Regions from separate parts of the Scandinavium manionii genome, predicted to be linked through region 3. Evidence: predicted binding sites of a transcription regulator. Region 3 holds the regulator's gene; each other region holds the start of a gene.
The links. The regulator CRP, encoded in region 3, controls carbon source genes, mostly activating them, when cyclic AMP is high. The targets are predictions, from matches to a motif close to ATGTGANNNNNNTCACAT.

Region 1: the regulator CRP is predicted to act here: its motif matches at 5,028-5,045, upstream of MUU51_RS13525 (glycine dehydrogenase).
Region 2: the regulator CRP is predicted to act here: its motif matches at 2,304-2,321, upstream of yrbN (protein YrbN).
Region 4: the regulator CRP is predicted to act here: its motif matches at 5,417-5,434, upstream of srlA (PTS glucitol/sorbitol transporter subunit IIC).

The regions. Positions count from the first base shown of each region.
Region 1 is NZ_JALIGC010000038.1:350,871-358,334, reverse strand. Features, by position in the region: gene fbp (class 1 fructose-bisphosphatase) at 1-678, opposite strand, end outside; gene mpl (UDP-N-acetylmuramate:L-alanyl-gamma-D-glutamyl-meso-diaminopimelate ligase) at 859-2,232, shown strand; gene yjgA (ribosome biogenesis factor YjgA) at 2,367-2,921, opposite strand; gene pmbA (metalloprotease PmbA) at 3,016-4,368, shown strand; gene cybC (cytochrome b562) at 4,438-4,824, shown strand; gene MUU51_RS13530 (hypothetical protein) at 4,874-5,005, opposite strand; gene MUU51_RS13525 (glycine dehydrogenase) at 5,147-5,476, shown strand; gene MUU51_RS13520 (SFCGS family glycine-rich protein) at 5,487-5,849, shown strand; gene MUU51_RS13515 (DUF4312 family protein) at 5,851-6,150, shown strand; gene MUU51_RS13510 (DUF4311 domain-containing protein) at 6,172-6,948, shown strand; gene MUU51_RS13505 (DUF4310 family protein) at 6,960-7,464, shown strand, end outside.
Region 2 is NZ_JALIGC010000036.1:284,213-291,676, forward strand. Features, by position in the region: gene mtr (tryptophan permease) at 1-113, opposite strand, end outside; gene MUU51_RS09240 (DEAD/DEAH family ATP-dependent RNA helicase) at 269-2,227, opposite strand; gene yrbN (protein YrbN) at 2,220-2,297, opposite strand; gene nlpI (lipoprotein NlpI) at 2,408-3,295, opposite strand; gene pnp (polyribonucleotide nucleotidyltransferase) at 3,404-5,539, opposite strand; gene rpsO (30S ribosomal protein S15) at 5,787-6,056, opposite strand; gene truB (tRNA pseudouridine(55) synthase TruB) at 6,203-7,147, opposite strand; gene rbfA (30S ribosome-binding factor RbfA) at 7,147-7,464, opposite strand, start outside.
Region 3 is NZ_JALIGC010000037.1:394,346-401,809, reverse strand. Features, by position in the region: gene MUU51_RS11625 (hydrolase) at 1-816, shown strand, start outside; gene MUU51_RS11620 (YheU family protein) at 813-1,031, shown strand; gene MUU51_RS11615 (phosphoribulokinase) at 1,072-1,941, shown strand; gene MUU51_RS11610 (OsmC family protein) at 2,013-2,417, opposite strand; gene crp (cAMP-activated global transcriptional regulator CRP) at 2,724-3,356, shown strand; gene MUU51_RS11600 (YccS/YhfK family putative transporter) at 3,410-5,482, shown strand; gene argD (bifunctional acetylornithine/succinyldiaminopimelate transaminase) at 5,487-6,704, opposite strand; gene pabA (aminodeoxychorismate synthase component 2) at 6,784-7,347, opposite strand; gene MUU51_RS11585 (putative adenosine monophosphate-protein transferase Fic) at 7,379-7,464, opposite strand, start outside.
Region 4 is NZ_JALIGC010000030.1:63,101-70,564, reverse strand. Features, by position in the region: gene recA (recombinase RecA) at 1-816, opposite strand, end outside; gene pncC (nicotinamide-nucleotide amidase) at 890-1,387, opposite strand; gene MUU51_RS02225 (metal ABC transporter substrate-binding protein) at 1,525-2,403, opposite strand; gene MUU51_RS02220 (metal ABC transporter permease) at 2,418-3,278, opposite strand; gene MUU51_RS02215 (metal ABC transporter ATP-binding protein) at 3,275-3,952, opposite strand; gene mltB (lytic murein transglycosylase B) at 4,187-5,266, opposite strand; gene srlA (PTS glucitol/sorbitol transporter subunit IIC) at 5,501-6,064, shown strand; gene srlE (PTS glucitol/sorbitol transporter subunit IIB) at 6,061-7,017, shown strand; gene srlB (PTS glucitol/sorbitol transporter subunit IIA) at 7,030-7,392, shown strand; gene srlD (sorbitol-6-phosphate dehydrogenase) at 7,408-7,464, shown strand, end outside.

The sequences.
Region 1 (7,464 bases), on a different contig from region 3:
TTCCTGACAGAACTTCAGATACTTTTTCACACCCATCGGGAATTTGATGTAGTTGCCTTCGTTGATCGAATAGGTGTTGCCTTTGTCCGGGAAGCGCATGCGCTCCTGGCACAGGCAGAACACGCCGAGCGAAGGGTCGTAGGTGAAGGCGTGCACGCCGCAGCCGGTGGTGTACACCAGCATGGTCGAGGAGCCGTAAACTACGTAACCGGCCGCGACCTGTTTGTTGCCGGGTTGCAGGAAATCTTCTTCAGTTACCGGTGTGCCGACAGGCGTCACGCGACGGTAGATGGAGAAGATAGTGCCGACGGAGACGTTAACATCGATGTTGGACGAGCCATCCAGCGGGTCCATCAACACCACGTACTTGGCGTGCTCGCAGCCGTCGAAAACGACAATTTCGTCTTCTTCTTCGGAGGCAATCCCGGCCACGATATCACGGGCTCTCAGTGCGGCTTTCAGCTTTTCATTGGCGAACAGGTCCAGCTTCTGCTGCGTTTCGCCCTGAATATTTTCAGCCCCGCTGGCACCCAGGATATCGACCAGACCGGCCTTGTTGATATCGCGGTGGATGATCTTGGCGCCGAGTTTTATTGCCGACAGCAAAGCAGTGAGCTCCCCGGTCGCATGAGAGAACTCGTGCTGCTTTTCGACAATAAATTCACCTAACGTTTTCATAACACTTTCCCTGCATTTGATGTTGAGTAAAGCGGTTAATGTCCAACAATCTTAACAAACATTCAAAATCCCGCGTAATGGTGAATCGCGCCAGCAAATTACGGAATTAACCGAAATGCGTTTCTCAGCCCGCTCACATGAGGGTAAAATACGCGGCTGATGAAAAAGGGATAATGACGTATGCGCATTCATATTTTGGGGATTTGTGGCACTTTTATGGGCGGGCTGGCGATGCTGGCACGCTCCCTGGGCCATGAAGTGACGGGTTCGGACGCCAATGTGTATCCACCGATGAGCACGCTGCTGGAAGAGCAGGGTATCTCCCTGATTCAGGGCTATGACGTGAGCCAACTCGAGCCTCAGCCGGATCTGGTCATCATTGGCAACGCGATGACTCGTGGCAATCCGTGCGTTGAAGCGGTGCTCGAGAAAAACATTCCGTACATGTCCGGCCCGCAGTGGCTGCATGACTTTGTACTGCGCGACCGCTGGGTCGTGGCCGTTGCCGGTACCCACGGAAAAACCACCACTGCCGGGATGGCGACGTGGATCCTCGAAGCCTGCGGGTATAAACCAGGTTTTGTGATAGGCGGCGTACCGGGCAACTTCGACGTATCCGCGCGTCTGGGCGACAGCCCGTTCTTCGTGATTGAAGCCGATGAATATGACTGCGCGTTCTTCGATAAGCGTTCCAAGTTCGTGCATTACTGCCCGCGCACACTGATCCTCAACAACCTTGAGTTCGATCACGCGGATATTTTTGACGATCTGAAAGCGATCCAGAAGCAGTTCCACCACCTGGTGCGCATCGTGCCGGGCCAGGGCCGTATTATCGCGCCGGAAAACGACATCAACCTGAAGCAAACCCTGGCGATGGGCTGCTGGAGCGAGCAGGAACTGGTGGGCGAACAGGGTCACTGGCAGGCGAAGAAAATCACTACCGATGCCGCCGAATGGGAAGTGTTCCTCGACGGTGAAAAAGTCGGTCAGGTGAAATGGGGCCTGGTGGGCGAGCACAACATGCACAATGGTCTGATGGCGATTGCTGCCGCGCGCCACGTGGGCGTAAAGCCTGCCGATGCGGCAGAGGCGCTGGGCTCGTTCGTCAATGCCCGTCGTCGTCTGGAACTGCGTGGCGAAGCCAACGGCGTCACCGTGTACGACGATTTCGCGCATCATCCGACCGCAATCCTCGCGACGTTGCAGGCGCTGCGTGGCAAAGTCGGCGGAACGGCACGTATTCTTGCCGTGCTGGAGCCGCGTTCTAACACCATGAAAATGGGCATTTGCAAAGACGATCTTGCACCGTCTCTTGGCCGTGCCGATGAAGTGTTCCTGTTACAGCCGCAGCACATTCCGTGGCAGGTCGCGGAAGTGGCGGAAGCCTGCATTCAGCCTGCGCATTTCAGCGCTGACGTGGATACGCTGGTCGACATGATCGCGAAATCCGCACAGCCGGGCGATCACATTCTGGTGATGAGTAACGGGGGTTTCGGTGGCATCCACCAGAAACTGCTGGATATGTTGACTAAAAAAGCGGAAGCGGCAGAGTAATCAACACGCCCGGTGGCGCTTTGCTTACCGGGCTTACAGATTGCTGATTTTTTGCCGGGTGGCAGCTTCGTCTTACCCGGCCTGCACGGCGTGTATCCGTAGCCCGGATAAGCGCAGTGCCATCCGGCAATAACTTAGCCGGCGTTTTCGGCCAGTTCGCGCAGATACTGGAAAATCAGGCGCGAAGATTTCGGCGGTTTGTTGCCTTCTTTCTCTTTCTTCGCGTTACGGATAAGCGAACGCAGCTGCTGACGATCGGCATCTGGCCACAGATTCAGCACTTCCGCTACCGCGTCATCCCCTTCATCCACCAGACGATCACGTAGTTGTTCCAGTTTGTGGAACAGAGCAACCTGCTGGTTGTGGCGGTTTTTCAGCTTATCGAGCGCCTGACGGATTGGGTCTACGTCACGGCTTCGCAGCATTTTGCCGATCAGCTGCATCTGACGGCGGCGGCCTTCTTTCTTGATACGCTGCGCCAGTTCAATGGCGGCACGCAGGTCGTCATCGAGCGGGATTTTGTCCAGCGCGTTTTTACCCAGCTCTACGATTTCGGCCCCAAGGTCTTTTAACTCCTCGGCGTCGCGTTTAATTTCACTTTTACTGACCCAGATGATTTCATTATCTTCATCTTCGATCTCGTCATCACCGGGCACGTCGTCGAGCCAGTCTTCGGGCTGCTTTGTCATCTCAGGCTCCTAAAAAAAGAGACACATGTTATCAGTTAAGGAGCGCACTGAAAAACGGTTCTCTGTTAGACTTCAATAAACTCCTTTCTACATTATGGCATTAGCGATGAAAGTAATCACACAGGTTGCAGAACAGCGTAAAGCACTGGAAAAAGCCGTCTCCACCGCCCTCGAGCTGGCGGCAGGCAAGTCTGATAGTGCAGAGGTCGGAGTCAGTAAATCGACCGGGATCAGCGTCAGCACGCGCTACGGCGAAGTGGAAAACGTCGAATTTAACAGCGACGGCGCCCTGGGGATTACGGTTTACCATCAGAATCGCAAAGGCAGCGCGTCCACCACGGATTTAAGCCCGGACGCCGTCGCGCGTACTGTGCAGGCCGCACTGGATATCGCACGTTACACCTCGCCAGACCCGTTCGCGGGCGTGGCGGAAAGGGAGTTACTGGCCTTTGACGCGCCGGACCTCGACCTGTTCCACCCGGCAGAAGTGACGCCGGACGAAGCTATTGAGCTGGCCGCGCGCGCTGAACAAGCGGCGTTGAAGGCAGACAAACGCATCACCAATACCGAAGGCGGCAGCTTCAACAGCCACTACGGCGTAAAAGTGTTCGGCAACAGCCACGGTATGCTGCAGAGTTATTGCTCGACCCGCCATTCGCTGTCGAGCTGCGTCATTGCCGAAGAAAATGGTGATATGGAGCGTGATTACGCCTACACCATTGGCCGTGCGATGGGCGATCTGCTCGATCCGGAATCTGTCGGCGAAGACTGTGCGCGACGCACGTTGTCTCGCCTTTCGCCGCGTAAACTGTCGACCATGAAAGCGCCGGTGATTTTTGCCAATGAAGTGGCCACCGGGCTGTTTGGTCATCTGGTTGGTGCCATTGCCGGTGGTGCGGTATACCGCAAATCCACGTTCCTGCTGGACTCACTCGGTCAGCAAATTCTACCGGAATGGCTGACTATCGAAGAGCATCCGCACCTGCTGAAAGGCCTGGCGTCGACGCCGTTCGACAGCGAAGGCGTGCGCACCTCCCGTCGCGACATCATTAAAGACGGCATCCTGACGCAATGGCTGCTGACTAACTACTCTGCCCGCAAACTGGGGCTGAAAAGCACCGGCCATGCTGGCGGCATTCATAACTGGCGCATTCAGGGCCAGGGTTTGAGTTTTGAAAAGTTGCTTAAAGAGATGGGCACCGGCCTTGTCGTCACCGAATTGATGGGGCAGGGTGTGAGTGGCGTAACGGGAGATTACTCTCGTGGTGCATCAGGCTTCTGGGTTGAAAACGGTGAAATCCAGTATCCGGTGAGTGAAATCACCATCGCTGGCAACCTGAAAGAGATGTGGCGTAATATCGTGACCGTGGCCGACGATATCGAAACGCGTAGCAACATTCAGTGCGGTTCCGTACTGCTACCGGAAATGAAGATCGCGGGCCAATAAAAGTGTTCTCATGGTGGCGCGACCTGCCGCGCCACGTCTGTTCAATAATAAAAATGAAGGAAGTGAGCAATGCGTAAACACCTGCTGGCAATGCTGGCTGTCTCGACCCTGATGATGGGCGCAGCACCGGCGTTTGCCGACCTCGGCGATGATATGGACACGCTGTCTGAGAACCTGAAAGTGGTGCAGAAAACCGACGATGCGGCTGAAATGAAAGCGGCGCTCGGCAAAATGCGCACAGCGGCGCTGGATGCTCAGAAGCAAACGCCACCGAAGCTGGAAGACAAAGCGCCAGACAGCGCTGAAATGAAAGATTTTCGCCACGGTTTTGATATTCTGATTGGCCAGATTGACAGCGCCACCAAATTTGCCAATGAAGGCAAAATTAAGGAAGCGCAGGGCGTGGCGCTTGATCTCGCCGGAACGCGCAATACGTACCACAAAAAATACCGTTAATTTCATTGTTACCCTGCCGGGGAAAAAACGTTCCCTGGCAGCCATCCCCTCATTCTCCCGCATCGTCATCATAAAAGCTTATCGACATCACAGTTTTACGCGAAAGCTCGCAACGTTTTTCCACTTTCTCCTGCTCTCTTTTCAGCCGTTTCCCGTGATATTCATCACGCTTATCTAGCATTTAATCCGCATTCAGTGAAATTATGTGGGACAGATCACTTCCGCCTCTCCCCTTTCCACTTCGAAGTGGAAAACAACTCGCTACAAACCCAACACCGCCCACGTTAGTTTTAAGTCAGACGCAACAAACGGGGTCAGAAGAGTGAACAACGGAGCAGTCATTACCGACGTTGGGAGTCAGACAGAAGAGCTTGCGACACGCATGCTGAGCCAGGTTTACAGCCTGCTGAAAGGTCATGGCATCATCCCGAACGCCGTCCAGGAGCAAATGCTGACATCTCATGTCCGTGCGATGGCACACCGGTCAATCACCGGCGAGCCGCTGCCAGAAGTAGAAGCCAGCCTGTTTGAAGAAATTTCACCCGATTCAATGTCGCTTGCCCGTGAAGTGGTAGCACAGTTCGGCAACCTTCCGGATGAAGAAGCCTGGCTGTTGTCGGTGCACTTCGAAGTGGCAAAAGAAAACCTTTAAGGAGCAAAACATGGAACAAATTACCGTAGTGATTGGCGATCGTCTGGGCAAAGGTCAGAAAGTTGCAGCAGGTGTGGAAAAGGCCGGTGGCCGTGCGGTAGTCGTACCGGGCGTTGCTGCTGATATGAAACTGGGCGATGTGATGAAAGCAGAAAATGCCACCTTCGGCATCTCCTTCTGCGGCAGCGGTGGCGCAGGTGCGATTACCGCACAGACCAAGCACGGTTACAAAGCAAAATACGGCATGCGCTCAGTGGATGAAGGCGTTACCGCAATTAACGAAGGTGCGAACGTATTGGGCTTCGGCTTTATGGATAAAGAAGAGTTGGGCGAGCGTCTGGTGCTGGCCTGGCAGAAGAAATACGGCGCATAAGATGAAAGAACAATTCACCACCACGGTGAGGGTCAAGGGCAAAGGTGAGGCCAAATCACGCGCCTTCGCCGATGCTCTCAACCAGGTACAGGGTGCGGTGATGAAAGCGTCACCGCATATTTTACTGCGCATCGAACCACAGGACGTGGCGGTTGTTCATGCGCAGGAATCGGTCCGGAAAGAGGCATTTCTGTTTATCTTTCTGCGCCGGGAGCGACGCACGTTCAGCGTTGAGCTGGATGTCACCGTCAACGTGACAGCGTTAAATCTCGACAAAGTAGATTTCGTCACGACAACATAACCATTAGAAAAGGACAGACTCATGTTCCTGATTATTCTCTTTAAATCACTCATTATCGGCGGCCTGGTCGGCGTCGGTGTGGGTGCCGGAGCTGCACGCATGTTTCATGCGCCCACCACACAAGGGATGGGTGCTTTTCGTACATTGGGCGAGCTGAACTCCTGTGAAGGTGACCCGGCCTCCCACTTCTCCTTTGGCCTGGGCTTCTTCTTTAACGCCTGGGCATCCTCAGTGGCGGCGGGGGCCTTCACTCAGGACGTTGACCACCGCATCATCCCGAACTGGGGTGCCGCGGCGCTGATGATCAAAAACCGCAACGTGGCAGAAACCCTGCACGACCCGAGAAAGATGGCGATCGCCTGTGGCGTGATTGGCATGATCGTGGTGGCATTCCTGAACTCTACCGCTTCGGCAGTACCGGAAGCGCTGCAGGTGACTGCGGTGAAAGTGCTGGTCCCTGCGGCTAACCTGCTGGTTAACACCGTGATGCCGGTTATCTTCTGGCTGGCAGCGATTGATGCCGGTAAGAAATCCGGTTTCTGGGCGACCATTTTCGGCGGCGCAGCGCAGCTGATTATGGGTAACGCCGTACCGGGCCTGGTACTGGGTATTCTGATCGGTAAAGGCGTTGAAGAGAGCGGCTGGCATCGTGTCACCAAAGTGATGATGGGCGCGATTGTGGCTCTGTTTGTGCTGAGTGCCTTCTTCCGTGGCTTCGACATGAAGATGATTGAATCCTTCCACATGACGGTGCCGAACTGGCTGGATCTGATTCACAACGCCATGAGCGGGAAATAAGGGGATAACGCATGGAACAGAATAAAGGTTTTTGGTACGCGGACTGGTCATTCCCGATCTTTGTCGGCCTGCTGTCCGCCGGCGTGTTCGCCGGGACACACATGTATTACCTGTACGGCATTGGCGCATTTAACGAAGTGGCCTTCGTCGCGATGCTGAAAGCAGGTATCGACACCGGCGCGTACGGTGCGGTTGCCGCGTTTGGCGCAAGCTTCCTGTTCGCCCGAATCATTGAAGGCTCGCTGGTGGGGATTCTGGATATCGGCGGTGCCATCCAGACCGGTATTGGTCTTGGGGTTCCGGCACTGTTACTGGGCGCAGGCATTGTTTTCCCGGTCGCTAACTTTGCGGCTTCTCTGGCGACCGGTCTGATTCTGGGCCTGGCAGTTGGCTACATCATTATCCTGGCGCGTAAATTCACCATCAATCAGAGCGACTCCACCTACGGTGCCGACGTGATGATGGGCGCGGGTAACGCCTCTGGCCGCTTCCTCGGTCCTTTGATTATCCTCAGTG
Region 2 (7,464 bases), on a different contig from region 3:
CCGGACATGACCACCGGCAGCGAGAACATCCCTGCGCCAATAATCGTTCCGCCGATAATCACTACTCCGCCAATCAATGACGGCCGGGTTGCTGTGGTGGTCAATGTCGCCATAGCGCCTGCTCTCCAGAAGAAAATAATCTAATTAGGTTTTATGCGCAGCACTGTACCAGTACACGAGTACAATTGAAATAAAAAAAGCCCCGATAATAAATACCGGGGCTGTATCGTTTACTTTACGTCAGTAAACGCAGTTTTTTATCTGGCAATTACGCTTCGGTAGGACGACGACGCACTGGCGCATCATCACGACGTGGCGCACGGCCACCTTCGCGACGCTCACCGCTGAAACGGCCTGCACCACCTTCACGACGTTCACCGCTGAAGCGACGACCTTCACCACCGCGACCGCCTTCACGACGCTCGCCGAAACCGCCACGACCACCAGCAGGACCACCACGACGCTCACCACCACCGGTGTGCGGCACTGCATCACCGACCAGCTGCATGTTCATCGGCTTGTTCAGGATGCGGGTGCGAGTAAAGTGCTGAAGAACTTCACCCGGCATACCTTTCGGCAGCTCGATAGTAGAGTGGGTACCGAACAGCTTGATGTTACCAATGTAACGGCTGCTGATGTCGCCTTCGTTAGCGATAGCGCCAACAATGTGACGAACTTCAACGCCGTCATCGCGACCCACTTCAATGCGGTACAGCTGCATATCACCAACGTCACGACGTTCGCGACGTGGACGGTCTTCACCGCTACGCTCTGGACGGTCGCCACGTGGGCCACGGTCATTACGATCGCCGCGCGGAGCACGGTCATTACGGTCGAAACGCTCGTCACGATCGCGGAACTCACGCTTAGGACGCATCGGTGCATCTGGTGGCAGGATCAGAGGACGTTCGCCCTGAGCCATTTTCAGCAGTGCTGCGGCCAGCGTTTCCATATCCAGCTCTTCTTCAGCAGAAGGCTGAATTTTTGCCAGCAGACCGCGGTAGATATCCAGATCGCTGCTTTCCAGCTGCTGCTGAATTTTAGCGGAGAACTTAGCCAGACGACGCTCACTCAGCAGTTCACGGGTCGGCAGTTCAACTTCTGGAATAGTCAGCTTCATGGTGCGTTCGATGTTACGCAGCAGACGACGCTCACGGTTCTCAACGAACAGCAGTGCACGGCCAGCACGACCTGCACGACCGGTACGGCCGATACGGTGGACGTAAGACTCGGAGTCCATTGGGATGTCGTAGTTAACAACCAGGCTGATACGCTCAACATCCAGACCACGGGCCGCAACGTCGGTCGCGATCAGGATGTCCAGACGACCATCTTTCAGACGATCCAGAGTCTGCTCACGCAGGGACTGGTTCATGTCACCGTTCAGCGCGGCGCTGTTATAGCCACTCTGTTCCAGCGCTTCAGCCACTTCCAGGGTCGCATTTTTGGTACGTACGAAGATAATCGCCGCATCAAAATCTTCTGCTTCCAGGAAACGCACCAGCGCTTCGTTCTTACGCATGCCCCAGACAGTCCAGTAGCTCTGGCTGATGTCAGGACGGGTCGTTACGCTAGACTGAATGCGTACTTCCTGCGGTTCTTTCATGAAGCGACGGGTAATACGACGAATCGCTTCTGGCATGGTTGCAGAGAACAGAGCGGTCTGATGACCTTCTGGGATCTGAGCCATAATGGTTTCAACGTCTTCGATGAAGCCCATACGCAGCATTTCATCAGCTTCATCGAGGACCAGACCTTTCAGGCTGGACAGGTTCAGCGTGCCACGTTTTAAGTGATCGAGCAGACGACCTGGGGTACCGACAACAATTTGTGGTCCCTGACGCAGGGCGCGCAGCTGTACGTCATAACGCTGGCCACCGTAAAGGGCCACAACGTTTACGCCGTGCATATGTTTAGAGAAATCCGTCATGGCTTCAGCAACCTGAACCGCCAGTTCGCGGGTCGGTGCCAGCACCAGAATTTGTGGTGCTTTCAGCTCTGGATCAAGGTTGTGCAGCAGCGGTAAAGAGAACGCTGCAGTTTTGCCGCTACCCGTCTGGGCCATACCCAGTACATCGCGGCCACCCAGCAGATGTGGAATACACTCTGCCTGGATTGGAGATGGTTTTTCGTAGCCCAGATCGTTCAAGGCTTTAATGATGGAGTCGTTAAGACCCAGATCGGAAAAAGTAGTTTCGATAGTAGTAGTCTCGATGGTATCAGTCATGTAGTACACGTGCCTCGTAGATGGCGGCCAGTCTACATAACTCATCGTGAAATTGACCTGCAATTTTCATTGAAAAGTGTGAACCGGCTCAAATTTGGGTAATTAACGAACAATAAAGCCCTCACCCGTGAAGATGATGGCAATCAAAAAAGAATATGGTCTGATTTGTATGTTCGTCAGCTATTGCTGGTCCGATTCTGCCAGGTCATCTTGCTCCTGGCCCAAGAGCGCTAATTCCAACAATGCGTATCGGTGCTCAACAAAGTTATGAACGTTGTTAGCGACCGCCAGTTTGAACAGTGCCGTAGCGCTGTCCTTGTCCCCCAGACTTAGGTAGTACTTACCTAAATAGAAGTTTGTTTCACTGAGATGTTCAGCGAGCGAGGTGTTATCCGTTGCGTCCGTCTTCAGGCGATCCATCAGCGTTGCTTCGCTAATGTCACCGAGATAGAACTCGACAATGTTCCATCCCCATTGCTCTTTGTCCGATTTTTCATAGCGCTGCTTGAGTGCTACGACAGCCTGCTTCTCATCGAGCTTCCGCTCAACGATGTATAGCCACAGACTACGGAAAGGATCATTGGGATCGTCTTGATAAAACGCCAGCAGATCATCTTGCGCTAACTTAGCACGACCACCGTAATAAAGCGCGATGCCGCGGTTCAGATATGCGTAATTGTAAGTTGGATCAAGCTCAAGTACAGAATCAAACGCTTCATAGGCAGCATCAAAATTGCCTGCCTGCGTTAAATAAATGCCTAAGTAATTGAATACTTCAGGCATATCGGGTCTGATTGCCAGCGCTTGCGAGAAATCGTTACGCGCTAATGCCCTCAAACCGAGACTATCATACAACACTCCGCGCTCATATAAAAGCTGTGCGCGTTCATCATCGGATAAAGCCCGACTGGCAAGAATTTGTTCCATACGTGCCAGAATCACTTCTTGCTGCAATGTCGGTTGCAATGGCACCGCCAGGACTTCACTCTTACGCCAGGCAGAGGAGTTGCTGCATCCTGCCAGCGTGAGTGCTGTCGCAACGAAACACCAGCGCAAAAAAGGCTTCATTTCCCACTCCCGAAGACAACAATTGGATGAACGTCCTGTTCCCCGGCTGCTAACAAGCGTCCTGCCCGGAATGCGCCCTCCGCAAAGGCGGAGGGCTAATAAGCAACCTTACTCGCCCTGTTCCGCTGCCGGAGCTTCCGGCGCGGCCGCAGGCTGAGTTTGCTCAGTCGCTTCTTTAATGCTCAGACGGACACGGCCCTGGCGATCAACTTCCAGAACCTTAACCGGTACTTCCTGACCCATCTGCAGATAGTCAGTCACTTTCTCTACACGCTTGTCAGCGATCTGAGAAATGTGTACCAGGCCTTCTTTACCGCCACCGATAGCCACGAAGGCACCGAAGTCTACGATACGGGTAACTTTACCGTTGTAGATGCGGCCCACTTCGATTTCAGCGGTGATCTCTTCGATACGGCGAATAGCGTACTGCGCTTTGTCACCGTCGGTCGCTGCGATCTTCACAGTACCGTCATCTTCGATTTCGATGGTGGTGCCGGTTTCTTCAGTCAGCGCACGGATAACAGAGCCGCCTTTACCGATAACGTCTTTGATCTTGTCCGGGCTGATCTTGATGGTGTGAATACGCGGTGCGAATTCGGAGATGTCGCCACGCGGTGCGTTGATCGCCTGTTCCATCACGCCCAGGATGTGCAGACGCGCACCTTTGGCCTGATTCAGAGCAACCTGCATGATCTCTTTGGTGATACCTTCAATTTTGATATCCATCTGCAGAGCAGAGATACCTTCGCGGGAACCCGCAACTTTGAAGTCCATATCGCCCAGGTGATCTTCGTCGCCGAGGATGTCGGACAGAACCACGAAGTTCTCGCCTTCTTTCACCAGACCCATCGCGATACCTGCTACTGCAGATTTAATCGGTACGCCTGCATCCATCAGTGCCAGGGAAGCACCACACACGGAAGCCATGGACGAAGAACCGTTAGATTCGGTGATTTCAGAAACCACACGAACGGTGTACGGGAATTCGTCGGTGGTAGGCATAACTGCCAGCACGCCACGCTTCGCCAGACGGCCGTGACCAATTTCACGACGCTTCGGTGAGCCAACCATACCGGTTTCGCCCACAGAGTACGGAGGGAAGTTGTAGTGGAACAGGAAGCTGTCAGTGCGATCGCCCATCAGTTCGTCGATGTTCTGTGCGTCACGTGCGGTACCCAGAGTTGCAGTAACCAGCGCCTGAGTTTCACCACGGGTGAACAGTGCAGAACCGTGAGTACGCGGCAATACGCCAGTACGCACATCCAGGCCACGGATCATATCTTTCTCACGACCATCGATACGCGGTTCGCCAGCCAGTACGCGGCTACGTACTGCAGTTTTCTCGATACCGTGCAGGATGTCGCCCAGTTCATTAGCGTCCAGCGTTTCGTCTTCAGCAACCAGGGTCGCGATCACTTCAGATTTGATAGCATCAATCTGAGTGTAACGTTCCTGCTTGTCGGTAATGCGGTATGCATCGCTCAGACGAGACTGTGCCAGACCGGCAACGCGCGCATGCAGCGCTTCGTCGATGACTTCTGGCTGCCAATCCCAACGTGGTTTACCGGCTTCTTTCACCAGGTCGTTGATATTCTGGATAACGATCTGCTGCTGTTCGTGGCCGAACACCACGGCGCCCAGCATCTGGTCTTCGCTCAGCAGTTCAGCTTCAGATTCAACCATCAGTACAGCGGCTTCGGTACCGGCAACAACCAGGTCCAGTTTGCTGGTTTTCAGCTCTTCCTGGGTTGGGTTCAGTACGTACTGGTCGTTGATGTAACCCACGCGCGCAGAACCGATTGGGCCATTGAACGGAAGACCGGACAGGGACAGGGCTGCGGAAGCACCAATCATTGCCACGATATCAGGGTTAACCTGCGGGTTTACGGACACAACGGTCGCGATAACCTGAACTTCGTTGATGAATCCTTCCGGGAACAGCGGGCGAACCGGGCGGTCAATCAGACGCGCAATCAGGGTTTCACCTTCGCTTGGACGGCCTTCACGACGGAAGAAGCCACCAGGAATTTTACCAGCAGCGTAAGTACGCTCCTGATAGTTAACAGTCAGCGGGAAGAAGTCCTGGCCTGGTTTAGTTTTTTTCTGACCCACAACGGTAACGAATACCGCGGTGTCATCCATGCTAACCATAACGGCAGCAGTCGCCTGACGCGCCATCATGCCGGTTTCCAGGGTGACCGTGTGCTGGCCATACTGGAATTTACGAACGATCGGATTCAGCAAAATTTTATCCTTTCAAGATGAGTAACGGGACACCATTGGATGTGCCGTTTAAAGACTCGATCCTCTTGCATCCTCGCGACTAATGACAATCCTAACCAACGGTTAAGTCTCTCATTAGCCGCGCGAAACGCTGCAATGAAGATCATTTGTTTCAGCAATACAAACAATACATGAGTTTCATGTTAATTGCTGCCATCTGGTTGAAAAAAGGGGCCATAAAGGCCCCTCTTTCTGAAACTCGCCAGAACTAGCGACGCAGACCCAGACGCTCAATCAGCGCGGTGTAGCGTGCTACATCTTTACGTTTCAGGTAGTCGAGCAGTTTACGACGCTGAGAAACCATACGCAGCAGACCACGACGGCTGTGGTGATCTTTTTTGTGCTCAGAGAAGTGACCCTGCAGGTGGTTGATCTGTGCAGTCAGCAGAGCAACCTGAACTTCGGTGCAGCCGCTGTCGTTAGAACCACGACCAAACTCGGAAACGATTTTTGCTTTAGCTTCAACGCTTAGAGACATTTTAAACTCCAGAATTAAAAAGTAAAAAGGGTGCCGATCTCTAATTCAGCGACCCCAGGATTAACGTCTTCACGCAGGCGAACCTTAATTCAGACGTTAAGCGGCAATATTCTACCCGTAGCGACATGTTATCGCAAGACAGGCGATTATTGCGGATACTCGACGACCAGACGACGCGGCGCGACACGGCCTTCATCATCAATCTCGCCCATACCGATGAATTTGCCGTCTTCGCCTTCCGTCACGCGCACCAGACCGTGGACTTGCACGTCAGCCGTACGAACCGGATTGCCATTTTTAAAGTACACAGAGGACGTCAGGGGCAAATTCACAACCGGGAAATCTTCAGCCGGGCTGTCCATTGGCATCAACAGTGGATCCAGCAGTTGCGCCGCAGGAATATCCTGCTCTTCAGCCTGCGCAACCAGCGCCTGCAAATGCTCCAGCGTCACCATCCTGTCGACCGGGTAACGGCTAACGGCCAGACGACGCAGCATCGTAACGTGCGCCCCGCAGCCGAGCTTTTCGCCCAGATCATCAATGATGGTGCGGATATAGGTGCCTTTCGAACAGTGGATTTCCAGCTCCAGCTCATCCCCTTCGTGGCGAATAAACAGCAGTTCATACACCGTTATCGGGCGCGCTTCACGCGGGACTTCAATACCCTGGCGAGCGTATTCGTACAGCTTTTTGCCCTGGTATTTTAATGCAGAGTACATCGACGGCACCTGCATTGTGTCTCCACGGAAACTTTCCAGTGCGCTGGCAAGCTCGGTGGCGCTGAACGTCATCGGACGCTCTTCAACAACCAGGCCATCGGCATCTGACGTATCAGTACGCTGCCCCAGCTTCGCGATCACGCGGTAGCGTTTGTCGGAGTCGAGCAGGTACTGAGAAAACTTGGTGGCTTCACCAAGACATACCGGCAGCATACCGGTCGCCAGCGGATCCAGAGCGCCTGTGTGCCCTGCGCGGTTTGCGTTATAAAGTCGCTTCACCTTTTGCAGAACGTCATTGCTGGACGCGCCTTCCGGTTTATCCAGCAGCAGTACGCCATGAATGTCACGACCACGACGACGAGGACGACTCATCAGTCCTCCTTGTTGTCATCCGGGTTCACACGACGTTCTTCGTCATGCTTTACCACGTTGGTCACGAGGTTGGACATACGCATACCTTCGACCAGCGAGTTATCGTAGAAGAAGGTCAGTTCCGGCACGATACGCAGACGCATGGCTTTACCCAGCAGCGTACGGATGAAACCAGACGCGTCCTGTAACGCACGGATGCCCGCTTTCACAGCGGCTTCATCTTTGTCGTTCAGGAAGGTGACGAACACTTTGGCATAAGCCAGGTCACGGGAGACTTCAACACCGGATACGGTAGTCATCAGGCCCAGACGTGGATC
Region 3 (7,464 bases):
GCACGGCATAAACCTCGCCTGGTGGTGTTTCACGGCCTGGAAGGCAGCCTGTACAGCCCTTACGCTCACGGTCTGATTCACGCAGCGCAGCAGCGCGGCTGGCTTGGGGTGGTGATGCATTTCCGCGGCTGTAGCGGTGAACCGAACCGCGCTCAGCGCATCTACCATTCGGGTGAAACCGAAGACGGCACCTGGTTCCTCTCCTGGCTGCGCCGTGAATTTGGTGACGTCCCAACGGCCGCAGTGGGCTATTCGCTGGGTGGCAACATGCTGGGCTGTCTGCTGGCAAAAGAAGGCGACAATACGCCACTTGATGCCGCGGTTATCGTCTCCGCGCCATTCATGCTGGAAGCCTGTAGCTATCATATGGATAAAGGTTTCTCCCGCGTGTATCAGCGCTATCTGCTGAACCTGCTGAAAGCCAATGCGTCTCGCAAACTGAAGGCTTATCCTGGAACGTTGCCGGTGGATTTGAAACGTCTGAAAAGCGTGCGCCGTATTCGCGAATTTGATGATCTGATTACCTCAAAAATTCACGGTTATGCTGACGCGATTGATTACTACCGCCAATGCAGTGCGATGCCGGTGCTGAGTCAGATAACCAAACCGACGTTAATCATTCACGCCAAAGATGACCCGTTTATGGATCATCACTCGATTCCGTCTCAGGAAGAGCTTCCGGCCAATATTCAGTACCAGCTGACGGAGTATGGCGGTCACGTTGGATTTGTCGGCGGTACGCTGCGCCATCCTGAAATGTGGCTGGAGAAACGCATTCCCGCCTGGCTCACTCGTTGGTTAGGAACCCCGTTATGATTATTCCCTGGCAAGATCTGGCTCCCGAAACGCTCGATAGCCTGATTGAAAGCTTTGTATTGCGCGAGGGCACCGATTATGGTGAACATGAACGTTCGCTTGAAGACAAGGTCGCCGACGTAAAACAACAATTGAAAAGCGGGGATGTCGTTCTGGTGTGGTCCGAACTGCACGAGACGGTCAACATCATGCCTCGTACCCAATTCCACGGCTGACTATCATAAAAACCATTGCTTATGCAGGGAGTTGTTAGCTATGTCTGCCAAACATCCGGTGATCGCCGTAACCGGCTCCAGCGGGGCGGGAACCACCACCACCAGTCTCGCCTTCCGTAAAATCTTTGCTCAGCTCAATCTCACTGCCGCCGAAGTAGAAGGCGACAGCTTCCACCGTTACACGCGTCCTGAAATGGACATGGCTATCCGCAAAGCGCGCGATATGGGCCGTCACATCAGCTATTTTGGGCCTGATGCCAACGACTTTGGCCTGCTGGAAAATACGTTTATGACCTACGGTCAGAACGGAACCGGACAATCGCGCAAGTATTTGCACACCTACGATGAAGCCGTTCCGTGGAATCAGGTGCCGGGAACCTTCACGCCGTGGCAGCCGTTGCCTGAACCAACCGACGTGCTGTTTTATGAAGGCCTGCACGGCGGCGTCGTGACCCCGCAAAATGACGTCGCGAAACACGTCGATTTACTGGTGGGCGTGGTGCCAATTGTTAACCTTGAGTGGATCCAGAAGCTGACCCGCGATACCAGCGAGCGCGGTCACTCACGCGAAGCGGTGATGGATTCAGTGGTGCGTTCGATGGAAGATTACATTAACTACATTACGCCGCAATTCTCCCGGACGCATATCAACTTCCAGCGTGTGCCGACCGTCGACACCTCCAACCCGTTTGCGGCAAAGGGCATTCCGTCACTGGATGAGAGCTTTGTGGTTATCCATTTCCAGAATCTGGGCGATATTGATTTCCCCTGGCTGTTGGCGATGTTGCAGGGTTCTTTCATTTCTCACATGAACACGTTGGTGGTACCAGGCGGGAAAATGGGGCTGGCGATGGAATTGATTATGTCACCGCTGGTCGAGCGGTTGATGGAAGGCAAAAAGATCGGTTAACGTTTTTGCCGGATGGCGCGTTGCTTATCCGGCCTTACGCCCGGTCAGCACAGCGCCACCGGGCAGTACTCTTACCCTTCGATCACTTCAAACGAATGGGTAATCTTCGCCGCTTTTTCCAGCATCAACGCTACAGAGCAGTATTTCTCCGCAGACAAATCTACCGCACGCGACACTGCAGCGTCTTTCAGGTCTTTACCGGTCACAATGAAGTGCAAATTGATGTGGGTGAACAAGCGTGGCGCTTCTTCGCGACGCTCGGAAGTCAGCTTCACTTCGCAGTCGGTCACGTCATGACGGCCTTTTTGCAGAATAGACACCACGTCAATCGCGCTGCAACCACCCGCGGCCATCAGTACCATTTCCATCGGGCTTGGGGCTTTATCGCCAGAGTTACCATCCATCATAATCTGGTGGCCAGAAGCTGACTCACCCAGGAAGGTTAACCCCTCAACCCATTTCACACGCGCTTGCATATTTGTTAACTCCAGAGTAGCAATTTTCCTGACAGATTACGCGCACATAACAATTCTCGCAACGGAAGGCGACGCGCATCATGCTGAAGCGAGACACCAGGAGACAGGCGACAAAAGCTATGCTAAAACAGTCGGGCTGCTACAGTAATACATTGAAGTAATGCGTGTATGCAGAGAACATCACATTACAGGCTGCAGTAAAATCCGACAGCCGACTTCCCAGGCACAGGGAAGGATACGATTGCAAAGCCAGTGGCAGTGTCGTGTCTGCCATTGGAGACAGCTTATAACAGAGGATAACCGCGCATGGTGCTTGGCAAACCGCAAACAGACCCTACCCTTGAATGGTTCTTGTCTCATTGCCATATTCATAAGTACCCATCGAAGAGCACGCTGATTCACCAGGGTGAAAAAGCAGAAACGCTGTACTACATCGTGAAAGGTTCTGTTGCAGTACTCATCAAGGATGAAGAAGGTAAAGAGATGATCCTCTCTTACCTCAACCAGGGCGATTTCATCGGTGAGCTTGGCCTGTTCGAAGAAGGTCAGGAGCGTAGTGCCTGGGTTCGGGCGAAAACCGCTTGTGAAGTGGCAGAAATTTCTTATAAAAAATTCCGTCAGCTTATCCAGGTGAACCCGGATATCCTGATGCGCCTCTCTTCTCAGATGGCAAATCGTCTGCAGGTCACCTCTGAAAAAGTAGGCAACCTGGCATTCCTCGACGTCACCGGCCGTATCGCGCAGACGCTGCTGAATCTGGCGAAACAGCCTGATGCAATGACCCACCCGGACGGTATGCAAATTAAAATTACCCGTCAGGAAATCGGTCAGATCGTCGGCTGCTCCCGCGAAACCGTTGGCCGCATTCTAAAAATGCTCGAAGATCAGAACCTGATCTCCGCCCACGGTAAAACTATCGTGGTTTACGGTACCCGCTAAGCTAGCTGAACGGCGTATTGCCCCTGCAGTACGCCGTTTTTGTCTCTTCCCCGATGTGGCGCAGGCTGATTTATCACCCGGAAATTAACTATGCACTGCGGCAAACGCTGGTGTTATGTACCCCCGTGGCTATCGGTCTGGTGCTCGGTTACCTCAAGTACGGTCTGCTGTTCTCGTTAGTCCCCGCCTGCTGCAACATTGCCGGGCTGGACACACCGCATAAACGTTTCTTCAAACGCCTGATTATTGGCGGCTCGCTGTTTGCGGGCTGTAGCCTCGCAGTTCAACTGCTGCTGGCGCACACCGTGCCTTTACCGCTGATCCTGACCGGGCTGGCGCTGCTGCTCGGCGTCACCGCAGAAATCAGTTCGCTTCACGCCCGATTACTGCCCGCCTCGCTCATTGCGGCCATCTTTACGCTCAGCCTTGCGGGGAATATGCCGGTCTGGGAACCGCTGCTCATCTACGCCCTCGGCACACTATGGTATGGCTTGTTCAACTGGTTCTGGTTCTGGATGTGGCGCGAACAGCCGCTACGTGAATCCCTGAGCCTGCTGTATCGGCAGCTGGCCGATTACTGTGAAGCCAAATACAGCCTGCTGACTCAACACACCGATCCGGAAAAAGCACTGCCGCCGTTGCTCAGCCGCCAGCAGAAAGCAGTCGACCTGATTACCCAGTGCTATCAACAAATGCACATGCTGGCCGCCAATCAGAATCACGAATATAAGCGCCTGCTGCGCGCCTTCCAGATTGGCCTCGATTTGCAGGAGCACATTTCCGTCAGCCTGCACCAACCCGCCGAAGTCCAAAAACTGGTTGAACGCAGCCACGCCGAAGCGGTGATCCGCTGGAATGCACAGACCATTGCGGCGCGCCTGCGTGTGATGGCGGATGACATTCTCTACCACCGATTTCCACAGCGTTTCAACATGGACAAGCAGATTGGCGCGCTGGAAAAAATTGCACGTCAGCATCCGGATAATCCGGTCGGGCAGTTCTGTGCCTGGCACTTCAGCCGAATCGCTCGCGTGCTGCGCCTTCAGCGACCGCTCTATCCACGCAACCTGATGGCCGATAACGAACGTCGCCTGCCGCTGTTTGCCGCGCTGAAAAGCTATCTGTCGCTAAAATCCCCGGCGTTGCGCAGTGCGGCGCGAATCAGCGTCATGCTGAGTATCGCCAGCCTGATGGGCGCGGCGCTGCATCTGCCGAAACCGTACTGGATCCTGATGACCGTTCTGCTGGTCACGCAAAACGGCTACGGCGCAACGCGGGTCAGGATTTTCCACCGCGCAGCGGGCACGCTTGCCGGGTTGGTGATAGCCGCAGGCACGCTGCACTTTCACGTGCCGGAAGGCTACACGCTGGCATCAATGTTAGTCATCACCCTGGCGAGCTACCTGATCATTCGCAAGAGCTACGGCTGGGCAACGGTCGGCTTTACGGTCACTGCGGTGTACACCATTCAGCTGCTGACCCTGAACGGTGAACATTTCATTCTGGCCCGTTTTGTCGACACGGTGATTGGCTGTCTGATTGCCTTCGGCGGGATGGTCTGGCTTTGGCCACAGTGGCAAAGCGGGCTGTTACGCAAAAACGCACAGCAGGCGCTGGAAGCGGATCAGGAGGCTATCCGACTGATTCTCAGCAACGATCCTCAGGCTCCAACGCTGGCCTATCAGCGGATGCGGGTGAATCAGGCGCACAACGCGCTGTTCAACTCGCTGAACCAGGCGATGCAGGAGCCCGGCTTTAACTCGCATTATCTGGCAGACATGAAGCTGTGGGTCACGCACAGCCAGTTTATCGTCGAACACATCAACGCGATGACGACGCTGGCGCGCGAGCACAACATGCTGACTGAAGATTTGGCCGAACGCTATTTGCAGTCCTGCGAGATTGCTCTGCAGCGCTGCCAGCAGCGACTGGAGTATGACGAGCCGGGGGGAAGTGGCGATGCGAATATCATGGAATCGCCGGAGGCGCTCTCCCACGGACCGTTAAGCACCGTGGAACAGCATTTACAACGCATTCTGGGCCATCTGAATTCGATGCACACCATCTCGTCAGTGGCCTGGCGCCAGCGCCCACATCACGGTAGCTGGCTTAAACGTCAGGCATAAACCGTCAGCCGACTATCTTCTTCACGGCTGCCGCAAAGCGCACCATCCCTTCATCGATATCCGCGTCTTCCACCACCAGCGACGGCGCAAAGCGCATTACGTCAGGCCCGGCATTCAACACCATCACGCCCTCATGAGCAGCAGCGTGCAGGAAATCACGAGCGCGACCTTTGTACTGTGGTTTCAGCTCGGCACCAATCAGCAGCCCCATGCCGCGAACATCGCTGAACACATCAAATTCCGCATCAATTTTCTGCAAATGCTTCACAAAACGTTCGCGTTTGGCGTTCACGCCGCCCAGTACTTCCGGCGTATTGATGATATCAAACGCCGCTCCGGCTACCGCACATGCCAGCGGATTCCCGCCGTAGGTAGAGCCGTGAGAACCAACATGGAACGCGCTGGCAATCTCTTCCGTGGTCAGCACCACGCTTACCGGGAAACCGCCACCCAGCGCTTTAGCACTGGTCAGGATATCCGGCGTCACGCCATAATACTGGTAGGCGAACAGCGAACCGGTACGCCCCATGCCACTCTGCACTTCGTCAAAGACCAGCAGCGCCTGGTGTTCATCACACAGTTCACGTAGCCCTTTGAGGAATTCCGGGGTCGCCGCCAGCACGCCGCCTTCACCCTGGATGGGCTCAACCACTACCGCACAGGTGTGATCGTCCATCACGGCTTTCACCGCATGCAGATCGTTAAACGGAACGTGGATGATATCCGCTGGCTTTGGCCCAAAGCCGTCGGAGTATTTTGCCTGTCCGCCCACGGAAACCGTGAAGAATGAGCGGCCGTGGAACGCATTATTGAAAGCAATGATTTTGCTTTTATACGGGCTGTGGCGCGTGGAAGCGTAATGACGCGCCAGTTTGAACGCGGTTTCGTTGGCTTCGGTACCGGAGTTCATGAACACCACACGCTCGGCAAACGTCGAGGCCACCAGCTTACGCCCCAGCTTCAACGCCGGTTCGTTGGTAAACACATTGCTGGTGTGCCACAGGGTTTCGCCCTGGCTTTTCAGCGCCTCAACCAGTGCCGGGTGGCAATGCCCCAGCGCCGTCACCGCAATACCGCCCGCAAAATCAACGTACTCTTTACCTTGCTGATCCCACACGCGACTGCCGTTGCCTTTCACCGGAATAAAATCCGCCGGGGCATAAATGGGCAGGATCACTTCATCAAATGTGGCACGGGTAATTGCAGCCTGTTCAGTCGCCATGATAATCCTCTTACGCAGCAATGATTATGAAATAATAATCACAAAATATGCATAATAAATCACTTCATGGCAAGATGAATTATCGCTTGAGGAAGTTTTTTAGAAGTTGATGCCCCTGCTCGCTAAGGATACTTTCCGGGTGAAACTGCACCCCTTCCAGGTCCCATTCGCGATGGAGAATCCCCATAATTTCGCCCGTTTCGCTCAGCGCAGTGATGTCAAATTCCGCAGGCAACGTGGGCGGGTCAATGACCAGAGAGTGATAGCGCGTAACGGTGAGAGGATTATTCAGTCCGCCGAATACGCCTGCGCCGGTATGCGTCACCGGGGAAGTTTTGCCATGCATGACTTTTGCCGCCCGCACGATAGTGGCGCCAAAAACCTGGGCGATGGCCTGATGACCGAGGCAAACGCCGAGGATTGGGATTTTGCCCGCGTAAAGACGAATCACATCGAGTGAAATCCCGGACTCATCTGGCGTGCAGGGGCCGGGGGAAATCACGATTTTATCAGGAGACAACCGGGCGACTTCATCCAGCGTGATGTCATCGTTTCGCCTGACCTGCACCTCGGCACCCAGCTCGCAAAAGTACTGGTAAAGATTCCAGGTGAACGAATCGTAGTTATCAATAAGCAGGATCATAGCGGCTCCGGTGACAGCAAACCGCGCTATTCTACTCAGTTTCCTGCGCTTCGCTCACCACTTTAGTGAACAGCGTCATCAACGGCTGTAAATCACCCATCGTCCCGCTCTGGTTCG
Region 4 (7,464 bases), on a different contig from region 3:
AAAGAAGTTAATGCCTTCACCGTAGAGGATCTGGAATTCAGCCTGTTTGAACGGTGCCGCGATTTTGTTTTTCACGACTTTCACGCGGGTTTCGCTGCCGATTACGTTATCGCCATCTTTCACCGCGCCGATGCGACGGATATCAAGACGTACAGAAGCATAGAATTTCAGTGCGTTACCGCCGGTGGTGGTTTCCGGGTTACCGAACATCACACCGATTTTCATACGGATCTGGTTGATGAAGATAAGCAGCGTGTTGGACTGCTTCAGGTTACCGGCCAGCTTACGCATCGCCTGGCTCATCATACGTGCCGCGAGACCCATGTGAGAGTCACCGATTTCACCTTCGATTTCCGCTTTCGGCGTCAGCGCCGCAACGGAGTCGACGATGATGACATCAACCGCACCAGAACGGGCCAGCGCGTCACAGATTTCCAGCGCCTGCTCACCGGTGTCCGGCTGAGAACACAGCAGGTTGTCGATATCGACACCCAGTTTGCGTGCATAGACCGGGTCCAGCGCGTGCTCCGCATCGATAAACGCACAGGTTTTGCCTTCACGCTGTGCTGCAGCAACGACCTGCAGGGTCAGCGTGGTTTTACCGGAAGATTCTGGTCCGTAAATTTCAACAATACGACCCATCGGCAGGCCGCCAGCCCCCAGAGCGATATCCAGAGAAAGCGAGCCGGTGGAGATGGTTTCCACGTCCATGGAACGGTCTTCACCCAGGCGCATGATAGAGCCTTTACCGAATTGTTTTTCGATCTGGCCGAGTGCTGCCGCCAACGCTTTCTGTTTGTTTTCGTCGATAGCCATTATTGCTCCTGTCCGGGTGTTACCGCGTAAATTCTGTTTCGTTGAGGCAATTATACTGTATGGTCATACAGTATCAAGTGTTTTGTAGAAATTGTTGCCACAGCAGTTGCAAGGCATAAGCCGTAGCCTGACGGCGCACGGCTTCGCGGTCTCCTGCGAAGCATTCCTGGTAAGTAAAGCCTTGTCCATTCGCACAGGCCAGGCCAAACCATACCGTGCCAACAGGCTTTTCTTTGCTGCCACCATCGGGCCCGGCGATGCCGCTCACGGAGAGCGCATAGGTGGCGCGTGCCGCGCGCAGTGCACCAATCGCCATTTCGACCACCACCGGTTCACTGACCGCACCATGGTTCAATAATGTCTCTTCGCGCACGCCAATCATCTGGGATTTCGCTTCGTTGCTGTAGGTGACAAACCCCCGTTCAAACCAGGCTGAACTGCCCGATATATCGGTCAGAACTTTGGCAATCCAGCCCCCGGTGCAGGATTCCGCCGTGGTGACGGTCGCCCCCTGCGCCTTCAGCGCCAGTCCAACTTCTTCGCTGAAGGCCATCAATTCACTGTCGGTCATCATCATCGCTCGCCGCCTGAAAAAGATGTTCAACAAGATACCATTTTCTTTCGCAGGAGGGAGATGAGGTGACAATTTTACGAGGACGCTTCAGAAAAATCGTGCAGCGCCCCGGGCTACCGGAGCGCTTATCAGAATTACTTCATACTATTGGCGAGAGATTCCACATTATGACGCAGCATTTTGACGTAGCTGTCAGCGACACCGCCTGGTTTCGACAGCGCCTCAGGATAGAGTTCGCCGCCAGGCTGTGCACCGGTTGCCGTCGCAATTTGTTTTACCAGACGCGGATCGAGCTGGTTCTCCATAAACCAGGTATGCACGCCATCGGCTTTAATCTGATTGATGAGCGCGCCAACCTGTGCCGCGCTGGCTTCACTTTCTGACGACAGCCCCTGAGGCGCCATGAACGTCACACCGTAAGCCCGACCGAAATAACCAAACGCGTCGTGACTGGTCAGCACTTTACGCTTTGCGAGTGGAATAGCGTTGAAACGAGCCTTCGCCCAACCGTCAACTTCCTGCAACTGAGCGATGTATTTCTGCCCGCTGGCATTGAGAGCGGCTTCATCCTGCGGGTCCGCTTTCACCAGCCCCGCCAGAATATTTTGTGCATACAGCGCCCCGTTGGCCGCACTGTTCCACGCATGTGGGTCAGTCACGGTTTTACCGTCTTCATCCAGCGTTTGCGTTTTCACCCCTTCCGACGCCACGACCAGCTTGCCTTTAAACCCTGACGCCTTCACCAGCCTGTCCAGCCAGCCTTCAAGCCCAAGACCGTTGACCACCACCACGTCGGCCTTGCTCAACAGCACACTGTCTTTGGGCGAAGGCTCGAAGGTGTGCGGATCGCCATCCGGCCCGACCAGCGTATCGACGTGGACGTGCTCACCCCCAACCTGCTGAACCATGTCGCCGAGCACTGAAAAGCTCGTCACCACGTTCAGCGTTTTCGCCATTGCGCCCTGCGAAAGCGCCCCCAGCGCAAGCGCCAGAATCAATCCCGTTCTTTTCATCATTTCCCCTTGCGTTAAAAAAGCGCTCGCAGGCTGAAAGCCAGCCGGCTGCGCGTGCCAAAAAATATCGAAATGAAAAACAGTCCGCTGGCGGTCAGCACGATTGACGGCCCTGCAGGTAAATTGGCCGACCACGACAGGCTTAAGCCGAGCCAGGCGCAGAACGCGCCGCTGACCGCCGCGAACAGTAAAATACCGGGCAGGGTTTGCGCCCAGCAGCGCGCGGCGATGGCGGGTAGCATCATGACACCGACCGCCATCAGCGTGCCGAGCACCTGAAAGCCCGCCACCAGGTTGATAACCAGCAGCGCCAGAAACAGCCCGTGCAACAGCGGCGGCAAACGGCGGTCATTGACTTCCAGCCACGCGCTGTCAAAGGCCTCACTGACCAGCCCGCGATAAAGCAACGCCATGACCACCAGTGTCAGGCTGGCTACGCCGGAGACAAACAGCGCCGCATCGTTGTCGACCGCCAGAATCGAACCAAACAGTAGATGCAGTAGATCTACGCTAGAGCCGCGCAGGGACACGAGGGTGACGCCCAGCGCCAGCGAGCCGAGGTAGAATCCGGCAAAGCTGGCATCCTCCTTTAGCGGCGTGCGGCGACTGACCCAACCGGCAACCAGCGCGACAGCAATCCCGGCAATAAACCCACCGATAGTCATCGCCAGCAGCGACATTCCGCTCAGCAGATACCCCACCGCGACGCCGGGTAAAATCGCGTGAGACAGCGCATCGCCCATCAGGCTCATCCGGCGCAGTAAGAGGAAAACGCCGAGCATCGTGGTACTGACCGACAGCGCCAGGCACACAACCAGCGCGCGACGCATAAAGCCAAATTCGATAAAAGGCTGAAAGAAGGTGTGCCAGATCATGCTCGCCTCTCGTGGTCGAAGGCCGCCAGAATGGTGGGCGTGTTACCCCAGCGAGCGTGCTGTGATTCCAGCAACAGTGTTTCCGGAAAGTGACGGGCCACGCGGAGATTGTCGTGCAGCACGGCGAGCACGGTTTGCCCTTCGCGATGCATTTCAAGAATCAGCTCCATGAGCACCTGGCTGGTTGCTTCATCGATTCCGGTGAACGGTTCATCCAGCATCACCAGCGGCGCCTGCTGAACCAGCACTCTTGCGAACAGCATCCGCTGAAACTGGCCGCCGGAAAGCGCTTCAATGGGCGACGTACCAAGCGATGAGAGCCCTACCCTTTCCAGTGCCGAGGCAATTCTGCGGCGCATTTCAGCATTGAGACCGCGAAACAGCGAAACGCGCGGCCATGCGCCCTGGCTCACCACGTCATAGACGCTCAACGGAAATTGCGATTCCAGCGCGTGACGCTGTGCCAGCCAGCCAATCACCGGGCGCGGTCCATGCCAGCGCAGCTTCCCGCTGACCGGAGGAATAAATCCCGCCAGCGTTTTCAATAATGTGGATTTACCGCAGCCGTTAACACCGACGATCGCCGTCAGCGAACCGGTCTCAATCGTGCCGCAGAGCGTGGGGGTAATAGCCAGGCGATCGTAACCCGCCACCAGATGGTCGAGTTCAATCATGGGAGTGCCACCGCCCAGCAGGTCGCCAGCCACAGCATGGCCAGTACAACCAGAGCCAAAGCCAGCCGCAGCAGGCCGGAGGCGTTAAAAAGGGAAAAGGGAATCATCGCCAACCTCAATTATGTTATAACATAACAATAATGAGATTAACGAAAGTTGTAAATCTGCGTCTGACGTTGGGCCTGTATCGAAATGTTTCAGACACCCCTCCCGCAGGAGGGGATATCGGCAGGATTACTGCTGAGCGCGCGCCGCTGCCACTGCCTGACCAAGCTGCCAGACTGCCATTGCGTAGTGCGTACTGTGGTTGTAGCGGGTGATGGTGTAGAAGTTCGGCAAGCCGTACCAGTACTCATACCCGGTGCCCACGTCGAGGCGTAACAGGCTCGCCTGCTGGTGATCACCCAGCGACTGAGTCGGCGACAATCCTGCGGCTGAAAGCTGTGAAACACTGTAGTTCGTTTTGAAACCGTTATCCAGGCCTGGCGCCTGGCCCGCGGCTGGCACCGCAACCAGATCGCCCTTCACCCAGCCATGCTGTTTGAAGTAGTTGGCTACGCTGCCGATCGCATCGTCCGGATCCCACAGATTGATGTGGCCGTCGCCGTTGAAGTCCACGGCGTACTGCTTATAGGACGACGGCATAAACTGACCGTAGCCCATCGCACCAGCAAACGAGCCTTTCAGATCCAGCGGATCGTCCTGCTCGTCGCGCGCCATCAACAGGAAGGTTTCCAGCTCACCGGAGAAGTACTTCGCCCGACGCGGATAGTTGAATGACAGCGTCGCCAGCGCATCCAGAATGCGGGTTTTGCCCATCACGCGACCCCAGCGGGTTTCAACGCCGATAATGCCAATGATAATTTCCGGTGGTACGCCGTACACCTGCCAGGCGCGGGTCAGTGCGTCCTGATGTTCATTCCAGAACATGACGCCGTTTTGCACATTGTCCGGGGTAATAAACTGTTTGCGATAGCGCAGCCAGGCGCCGTTTGGTCCGGTAGGAACCTGCGCCGTCGGTGCCTGACGGTCCATCAGACGCAGAACGTAATCAAGACGTTTGGCCTGAGAGAGAATTTCATGCAGTTGTTGGCGGTCAAAGCCATGCTTACTGACCATCGAATCGATGAACTGATTCGCCGCCGCGTTGTTGGCGAAGTCGCCGCCCATCAGGGTCGTATTATGCTGCGGCTCCAACAGGAACCCGCCAGAGGTATTCGCCGTGGTCGGCGCTTCGGCGGTTTTCGGTTTGCTGCTACAGGCAGCAACCAGCACGCAGAGCGGGAGTAAGGTCAGGTAACGACGCTTCAACATGTGACATCCATTTAGCTAATTCGGCAGAGATAAATATGGTAAAGCATCCCTGACCTCACAAGGAAGCGCTACCTGAGGTTAAAAAAAATCTTTCTTCAGTTTCTCTCTCACCTCACACAAACTTTCAAAATGATCATTTTATCTTTCATTGTGAGATCTACTTAACACTTAAAAACCTTTCAAAGTGATTATTATTGGCATCGGTTAAATAATAAAAATTCACAGGAGAGAAGAATGATAGAAATCATTACCCACGGCGCCGAGTGGTTCATCGGGCTTTTTCAGAAAGGTGGAGAAGTCTTTACCGGGATGGTGACCGGTATTCTGCCTCTGCTGATAAGCCTGCTGGTTATCATGAACGCCTTAATTAACTTTATCGGCCAGCAACGCATTGAACGATTTGCTCAACGCTGCGCAGGCAATCCGGTCTCCCGCTACCTTATCCTGCCCTGTATCGGCACCTTTGTTTTTTGTAACCCGATGACGTTAAGCCTTGGCCGTTTTATGCCCGAGAAGTACAAACCGAGCTACTACGCCGCCGCGTCCTATAGCTGCCACTCAATGAACGGCCTGTTCCCGCACATCAATCCGGGCGAGCTGTTTGTCTACCTCGGCGTTGCCAACGGCCTGACCACACTCGGCCTGCCGCTGGGACCGCTGGCGGTCAGTTATCTGCTGGTCGGTCTTTTCACCAATTTCTTCCGCGGTTGGGTAACCGATCTGACGACGGCCATTTTCGAGAAAAAAATGGGCATTCAGCTTGAGCAAAGCGTTCGACTTTCAGGAGCCATCGTATGACGCGCATTCGGATTGAAAAAGGCGAAGGCGGCTGGGGCGGCCCGCTGGAACTCGACGCCGTTGAAGGGAAAAAAATCGTCTACATCACCGCAGGCACCCGCCCGGCGATTGTCGATAAACTGAGTAAACTCACCGGCTGGGAAGCGGTGGACGGCTTTAAAGAAGGGGAGCCCCCCGAGTCAGAAATCGGTGTGGCGGTGATCGACTGCGGAGGCACGCTGCGCTGCGGCCTTTATCCCAAACGTCGGATCCCGACCGTCAATATTCACTCGACGGGGAAATCCGGGCCGCTGGCACAGCACATCGTCGAAGACATTTATGTCTCTGGCGTCAAAGAGAACAACATCAGCCTGGTTGACGGAATAACGCCACAAAAAGGCGGCCCTCGCGAGTATGACTCCCGCAAAAAAATCACCGAACAAAGTGACGGCTTGCTGGCAAAAGTCGGTATGGGAATGGGCTCTGCCGTGGCTGTGCTGTTCCAGTCCGGGCGCGACACCATCGACACGGTGCTGAAAACCATCCTGCCGTTTATGGCGTTTGTTTCGGCGCTGATCGGCATCATCATGGCCTCCGGGCTGGGTGACTGGATAGCGCACGGCCTTGCCCCGCTCGCCAGCCATCCGTTAGGCCTGGTGACGCTGGCGCTGATTTGCTCCTTCCCGTTACTGTCGCCTTTTCTCGGCCCAGGGGCCGTTATCGCCCAGGTGATAGGCGTACTGATTGGGGTGCAGATAGGTCTGGGCAACATTCCCCCGCATCTCGCCCTGCCCGCCCTGTTTGCCATTAATGCACAGGCGGCCTGTGACTTTATCCCGGTGGGTCTCTCCCTTGCGGAAGCGCGACAGGACACGGTTCGCGTTGGTGTGCCTTCGGTGCTGGTAAGTCGTTTCCTGACCGGCGCCCCGACGGTGCTAATTGCCTGGTTCGTTTCCGGATTTATTTACCAATAAGAGGTGCCCCTGATGACCGTGATTTACCAGACCACCATTACCCGCATCGGCCAGAGCGCGCCCGACGCGTTGAGCGACAAGATGCTCATCACCTTTCGCGAAGGCGCCCCGGCGGATATCGAAGAGTTTTGTTTTATTCACTGCCACGGCGAGCTGAAAGGCGCATTGCGGCCCGGCAGTCAGCTTGCGCTTGACGACGTGTGCTACCCGGTCACCGCTGTTGGCGATGTGGCCGAGCAGAACCTACGTGAGCTGGGACATATCACCCTGCGTTTTGATGGACAGACCGAAGCCGAGTATCCCGGGACGGTGCACGTTACCGGCCCCGTACCCGAGGCGCTTCACACTGGCTGCACAGTAAAATTCGTTGTGTAATTTAAGGAGAAAATCATGAATCAGGTTGCCATTGTCATTGGCGGAGGACAAACCTTAGGGGAGTTTCTTTGC